Regions from separate parts of the Streptomyces purpurascens genome, predicted to be linked through region 2. Evidence: predicted binding sites of a transcription regulator. Region 2 holds the regulator's gene; the other holds the start of a gene.
The links. Region 2 encodes HrcA, which represses chaperone genes, less so after heat shock. Its sites were predicted from a motif close to TTNGCACTCNGNNNNNCNGAGTGCNAA; they were not measured.
Positions count from the first base shown of each region.

Region 1: a site for HrcA is predicted at 5,852-5,878, ahead of groL (chaperonin GroEL). Genes of this name have one in related genera too.

Region 1 is NZ_CP108341.1:4,234,869-4,242,452, forward strand. Features, by position in the region: gene OHU35_RS19160 (Uma2 family endonuclease) at 1-521, shown strand, start outside; gene OHU35_RS19165 (hypothetical protein) at 535-1,104, shown strand; gene OHU35_RS19170 (carboxylesterase/lipase family protein) at 1,106-2,662, opposite strand; gene OHU35_RS19175 (NADH:flavin oxidoreductase) at 2,752-3,873, opposite strand; gene groL (chaperonin GroEL) at 4,064-5,689, opposite strand; gene OHU35_RS19185 (cold-shock protein) at 6,226-6,429, opposite strand; gene OHU35_RS19190 (ubiquitin-like small modifier protein 1) at 6,878-7,153, opposite strand; gene thrC (threonine synthase) at 7,282-7,584, opposite strand, start outside.
Region 2 is NZ_CP108341.1:3,115,448-3,123,031, forward strand. Features, by position in the region: gene OHU35_RS14215 (nitronate monooxygenase) at 1-517, opposite strand, end outside; gene dnaJ (molecular chaperone DnaJ) at 732-1,868, opposite strand; gene hrcA (heat-inducible transcriptional repressor HrcA) at 1,868-2,884, opposite strand; gene OHU35_RS14230 (MBL fold metallo-hydrolase) at 3,056-3,787, shown strand; gene OHU35_RS14235 (DUF3097 domain-containing protein) at 3,819-4,616, shown strand; gene hemW (radical SAM family heme chaperone HemW) at 4,750-5,982, opposite strand; gene OHU35_RS14245 (SpoIIE family protein phosphatase) at 6,023-7,584, opposite strand, start outside.

The sequences.
Region 1 (7,584 bases), 1.1 Mb from region 2:
AACGCCGGGCCCCGGAGACCGTGCGGCTTGAGTACATCAACGGAAAACTAGAGGTCAAGGCCATGCCAGACGGCAACCACAGCGAGATTCACATGTGGCTGCTCGAGCAGTGCCTGCACCATCGGCCCGACCTGCGGCTCCATCACGAGCGTGGAGTCCGGACCGAGGCCTACCGCAAAGGCCGTGCCCGGGCCGACGGGGCTCTCGTACGACGGGGGCACTTCAAAGGGCACGGCGAGTGGTCCGCCGCCAACGGCGTCCTCATGGTCGTCGAGATCACCTCCCACGACCGTGACACCAACCAGCGGGACCGCATCGACAAGCCCGTCGGATACGCGGCAGTGGACATCCCCGTCTACCTGCTCATCGACCGCGACCACAACACGGTCGTCGTGTACAGCGAGCCCGAGGACGGCCGGTACCAGCAAAAAACGTCGCACTCCTGGGGCACCCCGGTCGAGCTGCCCGAGCCTCTCGGCTTCACGCTGGACACCGAAGAACTCAAGGACTACGCCGACTGAGGACAATGGGCGTATGAACCACGCCCAGCTGACCGCCCTAGGCCGTGCCCTCCGAGTCCTCGGCGAGCATGGCGAGGCCCTCACCTCCGACACCCCGGACGCCAAGCTGCACGAGGTCAAGGCCGACCTGAAGCGCGCGCTGGACCTGCTGGACGAGAGCGTCACGGGCGCCGCGCCCAGCACGCGCTGCCCCGAGCATCCGAACGGCCCCGTCGACAAGAACGCCCCCGACCTGTGCCTGCTGTGCGAGACCCGGCGCAGGACGGCCCGCCGGAACGAGTTCAACGGGCCCGCGCCGCAGCAGCCGCAGACCGACCCCGTCCAGTCCCGCTACGGCGTGAGCGGCGACCGCCCCCAGCCCCAGCAGCGCTGGCTGCCGGAGCTGTGGACCGGCCAGACGTGGCAGCTGTGCGGCACCCCGCGACGGGACCGCCGCGAGGCCGAGCTGTTCATCGCCGCCCAGCGCAAGGCTCCCCGGGCGGCCATGGCGTACCGGCTGGTGCACGAGTTCACCGACTACGAGGTGCTGCGGGTGTGGGGCACGCCGGTCAAGGTCGACATCGAGCCGATGGGCAACCTGTAGTTCACAGCAGGGGCAGGGCGGGGAAGCCGTAGCCCTCCCACAGGCGCCGCGACGTCTCCTCCGGGTAGGCGCCGACCACCGGCTCCGCGTCCAGCACCTGCACCAGCCGCCGCTCGTCGTCGTACGCCGGCCAGCCCGGGCGCCCCGACCGCGCGAAGGCCGTCCAGGACGAGCGGAAACGGGACGACAGCGCCACGGCCTCCTCGGACGGCTCCGCGCCCGCGAACAGCAGGGCCCCGAGATCCGCCCCGAACGTGCCGAACAACAGCGGAATGTCCAGGCCGTGACAGGCGCCGAGCGCACCGCCATTGCCCGGGGCCGCCCAGGTCAGTTCATAGACGTGCGCACTGCCACCGCCCGCCCGCTGCGCCTCGGCCAGGTGCAGGGAGGGCATGTTGAACAGCCAGTCCGTCTGGACGCGTTCGTAGAGCTCACTCGGTGAGGCGTCGGGGAAGGCCGCGCGGTAGGCCTGCTCCCCGTCCGGGCCCGGGGCGAACAGGCGCAGGGCCGAGGTCGCCTGCTCGTCGGTGATCTGGCCCAGTCGGCCCGACATGGCGATGAAGAGGCGGAACTCGTCGCGGTTGTGGCCGACGAGCAGGTCGACGTCCTTCGCCGAACCGGCCGCCAGCGCCTGCCAGGGCGTGGTCGGCAGGACCTCGCCGTCGACCACCGGGGAGAAGGGCGTGACCGTGGGCGCCGCCTGGCCCCAGCGGTCGACGTACTGGAGCATCTTGGCGCTCAGCGTCTCGCCCGCCGACGTCAGCCGGTGCGGAGCGATCGTAGAGAGGTCGGCGACCGTGGGGCGCAGCCCCAGCTCGGCGGCCAGGGCGAGACCGATGTCACGGGCCAGCGCGTCGGAGAAGAACGTCCCCGGCACGCTCTGCGCGATCGCCCGCCGGAAGAGACCCGCTGCGCGCGGCATGGAGAGCAGCGAGGCGACCGAGCCCGCACCCGCCGACTCTCCGAAGACCGTGACCTGGTCCGGGTCGCCACCGAACGCCTCGATGTTGTCCCGCACCCACTCCAGCGCGGCGACCTGGTCGAGCAGACCGCGGTTGGCGGGCGCGCCCTCGATGGACGCGAAACCCTCCATGCCCAGGCGGTAGTTGAGGGAGACGACCACGAGGTCACCCTCGGTCGCGATGTGCCGGGCGTCGTAGCCGGGGCTGCCGGTGTGGCCGAGCTTGTAGGCACCGCCGTAGATCCACACCATCACCGGGCGGCGGGCCGCCGGGTCGGGTTCCGGGGTCCAGACGTTGACCGTGAGCCAGTCGTCGCCCTCGGGTACGTCGAGCAGGCCCGGGCCGCCCAGGCTGCCGACGTCCTGCGGGGGCGGCGGGCCGAAGGCGTGGGCGTCGCGTATGCCGTCCCAGGCGTGGGCGGGGCGCGGTGCCTGGAAGCGGGCCTCGCCCACCGGGGGCGCGGCGAAGGGGATGCCGCGGAAGACGGCGAGTCCCTCCTCCGTTCGGCCGCGTACCGCACCGGCGGTCGTACGGACCACCGGTGCGGGCTCATCCGAAGGGCCACCCTCCGCCGGGCGGGACTCGGTCGTCGTCATCTGGATCTCCTCACGAAATGGCAGGTGAACAGGCGCTCAGTCAGTGTCCTTGACTGACGCAAGCAGATCCAGAGCCTCAGGCGACGAGGTCAGCTGAGGGTCTTCAGCGCCGCCGGGTCGTACGGGGCCGTGTCCTCGAAGCGGCCGGCCAGGACCTTGGCCGCCCACTGCGGGTCCTGGAGCAGCGCGCGGCCGACGGCGACCATGTCGAACTCGTCGCGCTCGAAGCGGTCCAGGAGGTTGTCGAGGTCGTTGACCTCGGCGCCCTGGCCCTGGAAGGACTTGAGGAAGTCGACGCCGTTCAGGCCGACCGAGCCGACGGTGATGGCGGGCTTGCCGGTGAGCTTCTTCGTCCAGCCGGCCAGGTTGAGGTCGGAGTCCTCGAACTCGGGCACCCAGTAGCGGCGGGTGGAGGCGTGGAAGGCGTCGACACCGGCGGCCGCGAGCGGCGTCAGGATGGCCTCCAGCTCCTCGGGCGTCTCGGCGAGGCGGGCGTCGTAGGCCTCCTGCTTCCACTGCGAGTAGCGGAAGATGACGGGGAAGTCGGCGGACACGGTCTCGCGGACCGCCGCGACGATCTCCTCCGAGAGCTTGGCGCGGGCGACCCGGTCGCCGCCGTAGGCGTCGGTGCGGCGGTTGGTGCCCTCCCAGAGGAACTGGTCGAGCAGGTAGCCGTGGGCGCCGTGGATCTCCACGCCGTCGAAGCCGATGCGCTCGGCGGCGGCCGCGGCCTCGGCGAACGCGCCGATGACGGCGTCGATGTCGGCCTGGGTCATGGCCTTGCCGGTGGGCTCCGTGGCGCCGATGCGCAGACCGGAGGGGCCGACGGCCGGGGCGTTGGCGACCGGCGGCTCACCCTGGTTGCGGACCATGCCGATGTGCCAGAGCTGCGGGACGATCGTGCCGCCCGCGGCGTGCACCGCCTCGGCGACCTTCGCCCAGCCCGCGAGCTGCTCCTCGCCGTGGAACCGCGGCACGCTGTCGCTCTGCCCGGCCGACTCGTGCCCGACGTAGGTGCCCTCGGTGACGATCAGGCCGACTCCGGCGGCGGCACGGCGGGAGTAGTAGGAGACGACGTCCTCGGTGGGGACACCGCCCGGGGAGAACATGCGGGTCATCGGCGCCATCGCGATGCGGTTCGGGACGGTCAGGCCGTTGAGCGTGACGGGCCGGGACAGGATTTCGGCGGCGCGGGAGGCGGCGACGGTCACTCAGGGGCTCCTTCGGATACCGGACAGTATGTGCATACGCATAGGACGTACGCTTCAACCATCCGGCCCGCCCATGCCATCCCGCCCGCACTGTGACCCCGCACACGCCCGAGGGCGGCACCCCCTGTCGGAACAGGGAGTGCCGCCCTCGGCAAGACCGTTGATCAACCCGGGGAATCCCAGGGGTCGATCAGAAGTCCATGTCACCGCCCGGCATGCCGCCGCCGGCCGGGGCAGCGCCCGCCTTCTCCGGCTTGTCGGCGATGACGGCCTCGGTGGTGAGGAACAGCGCGGCGATGGAGGCGGCGTTCTGCAGCGCGGAACGGGTCACCTTCGCCGGGTCGATGATGCCCTCGGCGATCATGTCGACGTACTCACCGGTCGCGGCGTTCAGGCCGTGGCCGACCTGGAGGTTGCGGACCTTCTCCACGACGACGCCGCCCTCGAGACCACCGTTGACGGCGATCTGCTTCAGCGGGGCCTCCAGCGCGAGCTTCACGGCGTTGGCGCCGGTCGCCTCGTCACCCTCGAGCTCCAGCTTCTCGAACACCTGGGAGGCCTGCAGCAGGGCCACGCCACCACCGGCGACGATGCCCTCCTCGACGGCCGCCTTCGCGTTGCGAACGGCGTCCTCGATGCGGTGCTTGCGCTCCTTGAGCTCCACCTCGGTGGCGGCACCGGCCTTGATGACGGCCACGCCGCCGGCGAGCTTCGCCAGGCGCTCCTGCAGCTTCTCGCGGTCGTAGTCCGAGTCGCTGTTCTCGATCTCGGCGCGGATCTGGTTGACGCGACCCTGGACCTGGTCGGCCGAGCCGGCACCGTCGACGATGGTGGTCTCGTCCTTGGTGATGACCACCTTGCGGGCCTTGCCCAGCAGGTCGACCGTGGCGTTCTCCAGCTTGAGGCCGACCTCCTCGGAGATCACCTCGCCGCCGGTGAGGATGCCGATGTCCTGCAGCATCGCCTTGCGGCGGTCACCGAAGCCCGGGGCCTTGACGGCGACGGACTTGAAGGTGCCACGGATCTTGTTGACGACCAGGGTCGACAGGGCCTCGCCCTCGACGTCCTCGGCGATGATCAGCAGCGGCTTGCCCGACTGCATGACCTTCTCCAGGAGCGGGAGCAGGTCCTTGACGTTGGAGATCTTGGAGTTCGCGATCAGGATGTACGGGTCGTCGAGGACGGCCTCCATACGCTCCATGTCGGTCGCGAAGTACGCCGAGATGTAGCCCTTGTCGAAGCGCATACCCTCGGTGAGCTCCAGCTCCAGACCGAAGGTCTGGGACTCCTCGACGGTGATGACGCCTTCCTTGCCGACCTTGTCCATGGCCTCGGCGATGAGCTCGCCGATCTGGGTGTCGGCGGCGGAGATGGAGGCCGTGGAAGCGATCTGCTCCTTGGTCTCGACATCCTTCGCCTGCTCCAGCAGGGCGGCGGAGACGGCCTCGACGGCACGCTCGATGCCGCGCTTCAGGGCCATCGGGTTGGCGCCGGCGGCTACGTTGCGCAGGCCCTCCTTGACCAGGGCCTGGGCGAGAACGGTCGCGGTGGTCGTACCGTCACCGGCGACGTCGTCCGTCTTCTTGGCGACTTCCTTGACCAGCTCGGCGCCGATCTTCTCGTACGGGTCCTCGAGTTCGATCTCCTTGGCGATGGAGACACCATCGTTGGTGATCGTGGGGGCGCCCCACTTCTTCTCGAGGACGACGTTGCGGCCCTTGGGGCCGAGCGTCACCTTGACGGCGTCCGCGAGCTGGTTCATGCCGCGCTCGAGGCCGCGCCGCGCCTCCTCGTCGAACGCGATGATCTTGGCCATGTGAAGTGGTCCCTCCAGGACTGGGGGTGATTACTTCGGACCGCGCCCGCGCCCGCGACGGACGGCTCGCCAGCCTCGTGGTTCCTTCCCCACCCGGCCTGCGGGCCTCACCGACCCGGTCCTTACGTTGTCACTCTCACCTTCAGAGTGCTAACGCAATGATTAGCACTCGGCCTAGGCGAGTGCAAGCGCCTCTCGGGATACGGAGGCGCACTCAGCCCCCGGCGAACGGGGCGCGCCCGGCTCGTCCGCAGGCCGCGGACAGCGCCGCGGCGGATCGCCCGAGGCCGGGAAACGCCTGGGCCCACGGCCCGCGGCGGCGGCCGAGCGGCCGACGCGAGCGGGTCCGGAGCGCGAAGTCGCCGCCCCCGCACCGGGGTGGGCATCGGGGCACCCTCGGGCGCGGCGGACTTCTACGAGCCCCCCGCCGACCCTTCGCCCCGGCCGGCCGCCGGACAGGCCGAAGGGCCCGCACCCCGGGGGGTACGGGCCCTTCAGAGAAGACCTGCCGCTTGCGGTTTGTCGTGGTCGCGCGTTCAGGCAGCGACGCGAACCATGTCGGCCTGTGGACCCTTCTGACCCTGCGAGATCTCGAACTCGACCCGCTGACCCTCTTCAAGGGTGCGGTAGCCGTCCATCTGAATCGCGCTGTAGTGGACGAAAACATCCGCACCACCGTCGACCGCGATGAAGCCGTACCCCTTCTCCGCGTTGAACCACTTGACGGTGCCCTGAGCCATGCCTAACTCCCCTATTACTGGCCCTTGCACAGACCCGCACTTCGCGGATCCGGGTCAGACCTCACCCCCCACGGATTGGGGGCGTGCGCCGGAACGCGTCGACCGCGGCCGAATGTATCTGTCCAACTGCCCTCTGCAACAGGTCAATCGGACGAGAATTCTGGACGCGCAGGATCCGGAATGTGGGGAGAATTCGCCTGACTTCAGGGCAAGTCGGGCCACGCAAAGGGAACAAAAGCCACGAAAGACGCACACACTTTGGCTACATCTTGTCGGGCGCGCGGCAGGAATTCAGGGTGCCCGATCAGGGGATCGGGATCGCGTTCCCCAACTGTACCGCGCTCAACCACACAGAATTGCCCCCTCCGTTTCTCTCACGGAGGGGGCAATTCGATGGACTCTCAGTGACGGCCGTTACCGATGGTAATAATCAAGCCGGTCGACCGGTTCAGCCACCGGCGACGGCCGGAATGATCGACACACCGGCACCGTCCGGCGTCGCCGTCTCAAGACCCTGCTCGAAGCGCACGTCGTCGTCATTGACGTACACGTTGACGAACCGGCGCAGCTTGCCCTGGTCGTCCAGCACCCGGGCGGCGATCCCGGTGTGGTTCTTCTCCAGATCGGAGATGACCTCCCCGAGGGTCGCCCCCTCGGCAGCCACCTCGGCCTGGCCGCCGGTGTAGGTACGCAGGATGGTGGGGATTCGAACGGTGACGCTCATCGGAATATGACCTCCGGTTTTGATTGAAGCTACGGCTGGGGCGCGCCCTCAGGGGCGCGGGGCTGTGCCGATCTGCGGCTCCGCCGCGTGGGCGCGACCAGCCCCCACCGGCCCGCAGCAGGCAACGGTCAGACGAGTCCGGCGTCCCGGAACGAATCCAGGTTGGGCCGGATGGTCGCGGTCAGCCCGGTACCGGCCACCGCATCCAGCGTCTTCAGCCCATCGCCCGTGTTCAGCACGACCGTGGTCTTGGCAGGGTCGAGAAGCCCGTTCTCCAGCAGCTTCTTCGCCACCCCCACCGTCACCCCACCGGCGGTCTCCGCGAACACACCCTCGGTCTTCGCGAGCAGCTTGATCGCCTCGACGACCTGCTCGTCGTTCACGTCCTCCACCGCACCGCCCGTACGACGCGCGATGTCGAGCACGTACGG
Region 2 (7,584 bases):
CCTGCGCGATGACCCCGTCCGCACCCGCCCGCTCGACGGCCCGGGCCTCATCGGGGGTGGTCGCGGCGGCCAGGACGAAGGTGCCGACGCGGTGCAGGGCGTCGATGACCTCACGGCTCGGCACGCCGAAGTGGAACGACACCACCTGCACGGGGTTGTCACGCAGCACCGCGAGCTTGGCCTCGTAGCCGTCGTCGCGGCCGCTGTCGGGATCGCCGAGCTCGGCCTCGTACCAGGTGGCCTCGCCGGCCAGCTGGTGGGCGTAGACGTCGACGGCGGCGGGGTCGGCGTACTCGGGCTGCGGCATGAAGACGTTCACGCCGAAGGGCCTGCTCGTGAGGCTCCGGAGCTGCTTGATCTCCTGGTACACCCCGTCGGCGGTTTTGTACCCGGCGGCGAGGAATCCGAGCCCGCCCGCCTCGCACACGGCGGCGGCGAGCTGCGGTACGGAGACGCCACCCGCCATGGGGGCCTGCACGATCGGGTGCGGGAAGAGATCGGTCAGCGCGGAGGACATGACCGCATGTTGTCACGTCCTCCGAACAACTCCGAAACCGGCCTGCCGTGTGGCATAGACCAGAGGAAAAGGCTCTGCGGAACCGACCGACAACGCGCGTCAGCGCCCGTCGAACGCGTCCTTGAGCCGCGAGAACAACCCCTGCCGCCCCGGCTGACCGTGCCTGCCCGGGGGGCGACCCCCAGACCCCCAGCAGCGGCCGGACCGCCCCGCGTCAGCGCCCGTTGAACGCATCCTTGAGCCGCGAGAACAACCCCTGCTGCCCCGGCTGGAACTGCCCCGTGGGCCGCTCCTCGCCCCGCAGCTTGGCCAGCTCGCGCAGCAGTCGCTCCTGCTCGGGGTCGAGCTTCGTCGGGGTCTGGACCTCGACGTGGACGATGAGGTCGCCGCGTCCGCCGCCCCGCAGGTGCGTGATGCCCCGGCCGTGCAGCGGGATCGACTGGCCGGACTGGGTGCCCGGGCGGATGTCGACCTCCTCCATGCCGTCCAGCGTCTCCAGCGGCACCTTCGTGCCGAGGCACGCGGCCGTCATGGGGATCGTCACCGTGCAGTGCAGGTCGTCGCCGCGCCGCTGGAACGTGGAGTGCGGGAGTTCGTGGATCTCGACGTAGAGGTCACCGGCGGGACCGCCACCGGGCCCGACCTCACCCTCGCCGGCGAGCTGGATGCGCGTGCCGTTGTCGACACCGGCGGGGATCTTCACGGTCAGGGTCCGCCGGGAGCGGACGCGGCCGTCACCGGCGCACTCCGGGCACGGCGTCGGCACCACGGTCCCGAAGCCCTGGCACTGCGGGCAGGGCCGGGACGTCATGACCTGGCCGAGGAACGACCGGGTGACCTGCGACACCTCACCGCGACCGCGGCACATGTCACACGTCTGCGCACTCGTCCCCGGCGCGGCACCCTCGCCGCTGCAGGTGTTGCAGACGACGGCCGTGTCGACCTGGATGTCCTTCGTCGTACCGAAGGCGGCCTCGTCGAGCTCGATCTCGATACGGATCATCGCGTCCTGGCCGCGGCGGGTGCGCGAGCGCGGACCGCGCTGCGACGCCGTGCCGAAGAACGCGTCCATGATGTCGGAGAAGTTCCCGAAGCCACCGGCTCCGAAGCCGCCCGCACCGCCGCCGGCGGCCTGCGAGAGCGGGTCGCCGCCGAGGTCGTAGACCTGCTTCTTCTGCGGGTCCGACAACACCTCGTAGGCGGCGTTGATCTCCTTGAACCGCTCCTGGGTCTTCGGATCGGGGTTGACGTCCGGATGCAGCTCGCGTGCGAGCCGCCGGAAGGCCTTCTTGATCTCTTCCTGCGACGCGTCGCGGCGCACGCCGAGTACGGCGTAGTAGTCCGTGGCCACTACGACTCCGCCAGGATCTGTCCGACGTACCGTGCCACTGCGCGTACCGCTCCCATCGTTCCCGGGTAGTCCATGCGGGTCGGTCCGACCACGCCGAGCTTGGCGACTGCCTCGCCGCCCGAACCGTAGCCGACCGACACGACGGACGTGGAGTTGAGTCCCTCGTGGGCGTTCTCATGACCGATACGTACGGTCACGCCCGGATCCTTAGCCTCGCCGAGCAGCTTGAGGAGCACGACCTGCTCCTCCAGCGCCTCCAGCACCGGCCGGATCACCAGGGGAAAATCATGCCCGAAGCGGGTGAGATTGGCGGTGCCGCCGATCATCAGCCGCTCCTCGTTCTCCTCGACGAGCGTCTCCAGAAGCGTGGAGAGCACCATGGAAACCGTACCCCGGTCCTCGTGCTCGAACGCCTCCGCCAGATCCTCCACCAAACTCGGCACATCCGCGAAACGGCGGTTCGCGACACGGCTGTTGAGCCGTGCGCGCAGATCCGCGAGCGAGGCCTCGCCGAAGGGCGCCGGGCAGTCGACCACCCGCTGCTCGACCCGCCCGGTGTCCGTGATCAGCACGAGCATCAGACGCGCGGGCGCGAGGGAGAGCAACTCCACATGCCGCACGGTCGACCGGGTCAGCGACGGGTACTGCACGACGGCCACCTGGCGCGTGAGCTGCGCCAGCAGCCGTACCGTACGCGCCACGACGTCGTCGAGGTCGACGGCACCCTCGAGGAAGTTCTGGATCGCGCGCCGCTCGGGCGCGGTCATCGGCTTGACGCCGGCCAGCTTGTCCACGAACAGCCGGTAGCCCTTGTCGGTGGGGATGCGCCCGGCACTGGTGTGCGGCTGGGCGATGTATCCCTCGTCCTCGAGGGCCGCCATGTCGTTGCGGACGGTGGCCGGGGAGACGCCGAGGCTGTGCCGCTCGGTGAGGGCCTTGGAGCCGACGGGCTCCTCGGTGCCGACATAGTCCTGGACGATGGCGCGCAGCACCTGAAGCCTGCGTTCACTGAGCATCGCGCGCACCTCCAGAAGTCGTCCGCCTGCTGCCTGCCTGTCGTGGCCTGGCACTCTGCGCGTGCGAGTGCCAGCATTCCCCGGCCCAGTGTACGGCGGTGGGGTGCACCCCCGGCAAGGCTGGTCGTGCGCTGTCGTGCCCGCGACGGGTGTCACCGCTAGCGTCGCCGTATGACGGTGACTTGGGAAGAGCTCGGGTGGGAGCGGGTGGCCGCCGGGGTGGGGCGGTGCCGGCTTCCGGTGTGGGACTGCACGGCGGGACTGGTCGCCGGTGAGGGCGCGGTACTCATGATCGACGCGGGGTCGAGCCCGGCCGAGGGCGCGCGGTTGCGCACGCAGGCGCAGTCGCTCACCGGTCACCGTGTGACGCATCTCGCGCTGACCCACCCCCACTTCGACCACGTCTTCGGCGCGGCGGCGTTCCCGGAGGCGGAGGTGTTCGGCGCGGTGGGCGTGGACGCGGTCCTCACGCGCGTGCGGGACCGCGAGGAGCTGCGCGTGGACGCGGTGCGGAACGGCCTGGCGGAGCCCGTCGCGCAGGAGTCGGCGGAGCGGCTGGTCCCGCCCCGCCATCTGGTCTCCGGCGAGTGGACGCTCGACCTGGGCGGCGGCCGCCAGGTGCTGCTGGCGAACGTGGGCCCGGGGCACACCGCGCACGACCTGGCGGTGCTGGTGCCGGGTGATCCGGAGGTGGTGTTCTGCGGCGACCTGGTCGAGGAGTCCGGCGAGCCCCAGGCGGGCCCCGACGCCGTCCCGTCGCACTGGCCGGCCGCCCTGGACCGGCTGCTGGATCTGGGCGGCGAGGACGCACTGTACGTGCCCGGTCACGGAGCGGTGGTGGACGCGGCGTTCGTCCGGGCCCAGCGGGACGCGCTGGCGGCGCGTTTCGGCGTGTCGCGGTGATCGCCGCACGCCTTCTCCTATCGTCATTCGAATGCGCCAGTACTCTCCGGACCTGACCCCGCCGTGGAAGAAGCCGAAGCCGGTGCCCGAGGTTCCGGCGGAGCCGGGCCTGGTGGTCGAGGAGCCCGGGAGCGGCTTCTGTGGCGCGGTGATCCGCTGCGAGGCGGGCACGGTGACGCTGGAGGACCGCTTCGGCAAGCACCGCGTGTTCCCGATGGAGCCGCGCGGTTTCCTGCTGGAGGGCAGGGTGGTGACGCTGGTCCGCCCGTCGTCCGGCCCCGCCCGCCCCACGCACACCGCCTCCGGTTCGGTGGCCGTCCCCGGCGCACGCGCGCGTGTGGCCCGTGCCGGCCGCATCTACGTCGAGGGCCGGCACGACGCCGAGCTGGTCGAGAAGGTGTGGGGCGACGACCTGCGCATCGAGGGCGTGGTCGTGGAGTACCTGGAGGGCGTCGACGACCTGCCCTCGATCGTCTCCGACTTCGCCCCCGGCCCGGACGCCCGCCTCGGCGTCCTGGTGGACCACCTGGTCCCGGGCAGCAAGGAGTGGCGCATCGCCGAGTCGGTCACGAGCGAGCACGCCCTGGTGGTGGGCCACCCGTACATCGACATCTGGGAGGCGGTGAAGCCGACGTCCCTCGGCTTCCAGAGCTGGCCCCGGGTACCGCGCGGCCAGGACTGGAAAACGGGCGTGTGCCGCTCCCTGGGCTGGCCCCCCAACACGGGCGCGGCCTGGCAACGCATCCTGTCGGGGGTCCACTCGTACAGAGACCTGGAGCCGGAGCTGCTGGGCAGGGTGGAAGAACTGATCGACTTCGTCACGTCCTAGCTGCGGGCATGCGTGCCTCCCCCAGTGCCTTAAGGGCCTGGGAGGTGCCCCCAGGGCGGCACGGGTGGGCGCAGCGGCCTCCCGCTACGCCGGGCTGCGCAACCCCCCGCCCCCAACACCAACCCCGAGCACCTCAGTCCACCAGATCCCGAACAACCCCATCCGCCAGCAACCGCCCCCGCAGCGTCAACACAGCCCGCCCCGCCTCATACGGCCCCGCATCCAGAAGCCCGTCCGACACCGCCCTGCGCGAGGCAGCAAGCCCCTCCTCCCGCAGCAACGCCAACGGCACCCCCTCCCGCAACCGCAGCTCCAGCAGAATCCGCTCGACCCGCCGGTCCTCGTCGCTCAGCACCTCACGCCCGGCCCCAGGCGACCGCCCCACCGCCAGCGCCCCCGCGTAAGCGCCCGGATGCTTGACGTTCCACCACCGAACGCCCCCCACATGGCTGTGCGCCCCCGGCCCGGCCCCCCACCAGTCGGCCCCCCGCCAGTACAGCTCGTTGTGCAGACACCGCCCCGCCTCCGAGGTCGCCCAGTTGGACACCTCGTACCACTCGAAGCCCGCCGAGGACAGCGCCTCCTCGGCGATCAGATAGCGGTCGGCGTGGACGTCGTCGTCCGTCATCGGCACCTCGCCCCGGCGGATACGACGAGCCAGCTGCGTACCCTCCTCGACGATCAGCGCGTACGCGCTGACGTGGTCGGGCCCCGCACCCAGCGCGGCGCTCAGCGTGGCCCGCCAGTCGTCGTCGCTCTCCCCCGGCGTGCCGTAGATCAGGTCGAGGTTGACGTGCTCGAAGCCCGCCGCCCTCGCCTCCGCCACACACGCCTCGGGCCGCCCGGGCGTATGCGTACGGTCCAGCACCTTCAGCACATGCTGCCGCGCGCTCTGCATGCCGAACGAGATCCGGTTGAAGCCGCCCTCGCGCAGCGCGGCCAGATACGCCGGATCCACCGACTCCGGGTTCGCCTCCGTCGTGACCTCGGCGTCCGGGGCCAGCCCGAACTCGTCACGGATCGCGCCCAGCATCCGTACGAGATCACCGGCGGCCAGCAGCGTGGGCGTCCCCCCGCCGACGAACACCGTGCGAACGGGCCGCGGATCATCACCGAGCACCTTGCGCGCCAGGCGGACCTCCTCGACCAGCGTCTCGGCGTAGTTGTCGCGGGAGGCCAGCACACCGCCCGTGCCGCGCAGCTCGGTCGCCGTGTAGGTGTTGAAGTCGCAGTAGCCGCAGCGGGTCGCGCAGTACGGGACGTGCAGATAGAACCCGAGCGGACGGTCGGCGGCCCCGGCCAGCGCGGACGCGGGCAGCGAGCCGTCGTCGGGGACGGGCTCGCCGTCGGGAAGTGCGGAAGGCATGCCTTCCATTGTCCCGCACCCGCGCGGTCGCTCCGCCTGCTCACTCCGCCTGGAGCACCAGCAGCGCGAGATCGTCGGCCGGGGGCCGCGCCCCGAACTCGTGGACCAGCCGTTTGATCCGCTCGGCTATCAGCTCGGCGTCCAGCCCGGCGCATCCCGCCAGCGCCGCCGCGAGCCCGTCCTCGTCGTCGAACTGGCGGGAGCCGGAGCGGCGCTCGGTCACGCCGTCGGTGACGCACAGCAGCGTGTCGCCGGGCCGCAGCTCGAAGGTGTCGCTGGTGTACGTGGCGTCCTCGACGACGCCCAGGAGGGTCTGGGGCCGCGCTGTCGCATGGACCTCGCCGCCCGCCCCGAGCAGCAGGGGCAGCGGGTGCCCGGCGGAGGCGACGGTGCAGCGGACACCGCCGTCGAAGGGGACCAGTTCGCCGTAGAGCAGGGACAGGAATCGGGTCTGGGGGCCGTCGCCGGGCGGGGTCGGCCGGGCGCCCGCGGCCACCAGCGCGCGGGCCGCCGCGTCGGCGGCCTCCGTGGCGTCGTCGAGCAGGAGCTGGTTGAGGCGGTCGAGGACGTCGGCGACCCGGTAGCCCTCGCGGGCCAGCAGCCGCAGCCAGGGCCGGGCCAGGCCGATCACGACGGCCGCCTCGGGTCCCTTGCCCTGGACGTCGCCGACGGCGAAGCACCAGCGGCCGTCACCGGCCGGGAACAGGTCGTAGAAGTCGCCGCTGGGCCCGCCCTTGTCGTACGGCTCGTAGACGAGCGCGCTGCGCACTCCGGGGATCTCGGCGACGGCGCCGGGCAGCAGTCCGCGCTGGAGTACGGCGCTGATGGTGGCCTGGCGGGCGTACTGGCGGGCGGCGCCGATGGCGAGGGCGACGCGGCGGCTGAGGTCTTCCACGAGGCCGGTGATCTCGTCGGGGAAGCCGGCGGCCCCGGACCGGCCGATGACCAGGGTGCCCAGCGGGCGTCCCCCGGCGACCAGCCGGTACGCGAGTGCCGACCCCGGCTCGCCCGGCGCGTCACCGAGCGCCTCGCCGGGCCAGGGGTAGTCGACGGGCCAGGACCCGGGCGGGTCGGACGGGTGCGGCGGGTCCTTCTCCAGTGCCTGGCGCAGCTCCTCGATGCGGTTCTCGCTGCCGTGCCAGACCCGGGCCAGGCGCGGCCCGCCCGCTCCGGCCCCGCCGCTCCAGCCGCCGCCGGTGGCCTCGTCCTCCAGCCACACCGCGCACCAGTCGGCCAGCCTCGGCACGATCAGCTGCCCGGCGAGGGCGGCGACGAGGTCCTCGTCGAGCTGTCCGGCGAGCAGGTCGGAGGCCTCCGCGAGGAAGGAGAGGGCGCCGCGGCCCAGCCAGGCACCGTCGCGCCCGTCGCTGCCAGCCTCGTGACGGTCCCGCCAGTCCCGTACGTCGTTCCAGTCACGCCAGTCCCGTAGGCCGCGGGAGTCCTGCGGGTCCTGCCGGTCCGCCAGGGTGCGGGAGTCCGGTGGACCCTGCCGGTCCCATGGGCCGCGAGAGTCCTGCGGGTCCCGCGAGTCCCGCCCGTCACGTCGGCTCCGTCCGGCCTCCCCGGCCTTCCTGGCTTCCCTGGCCTCCCCCGCGGCCGCCT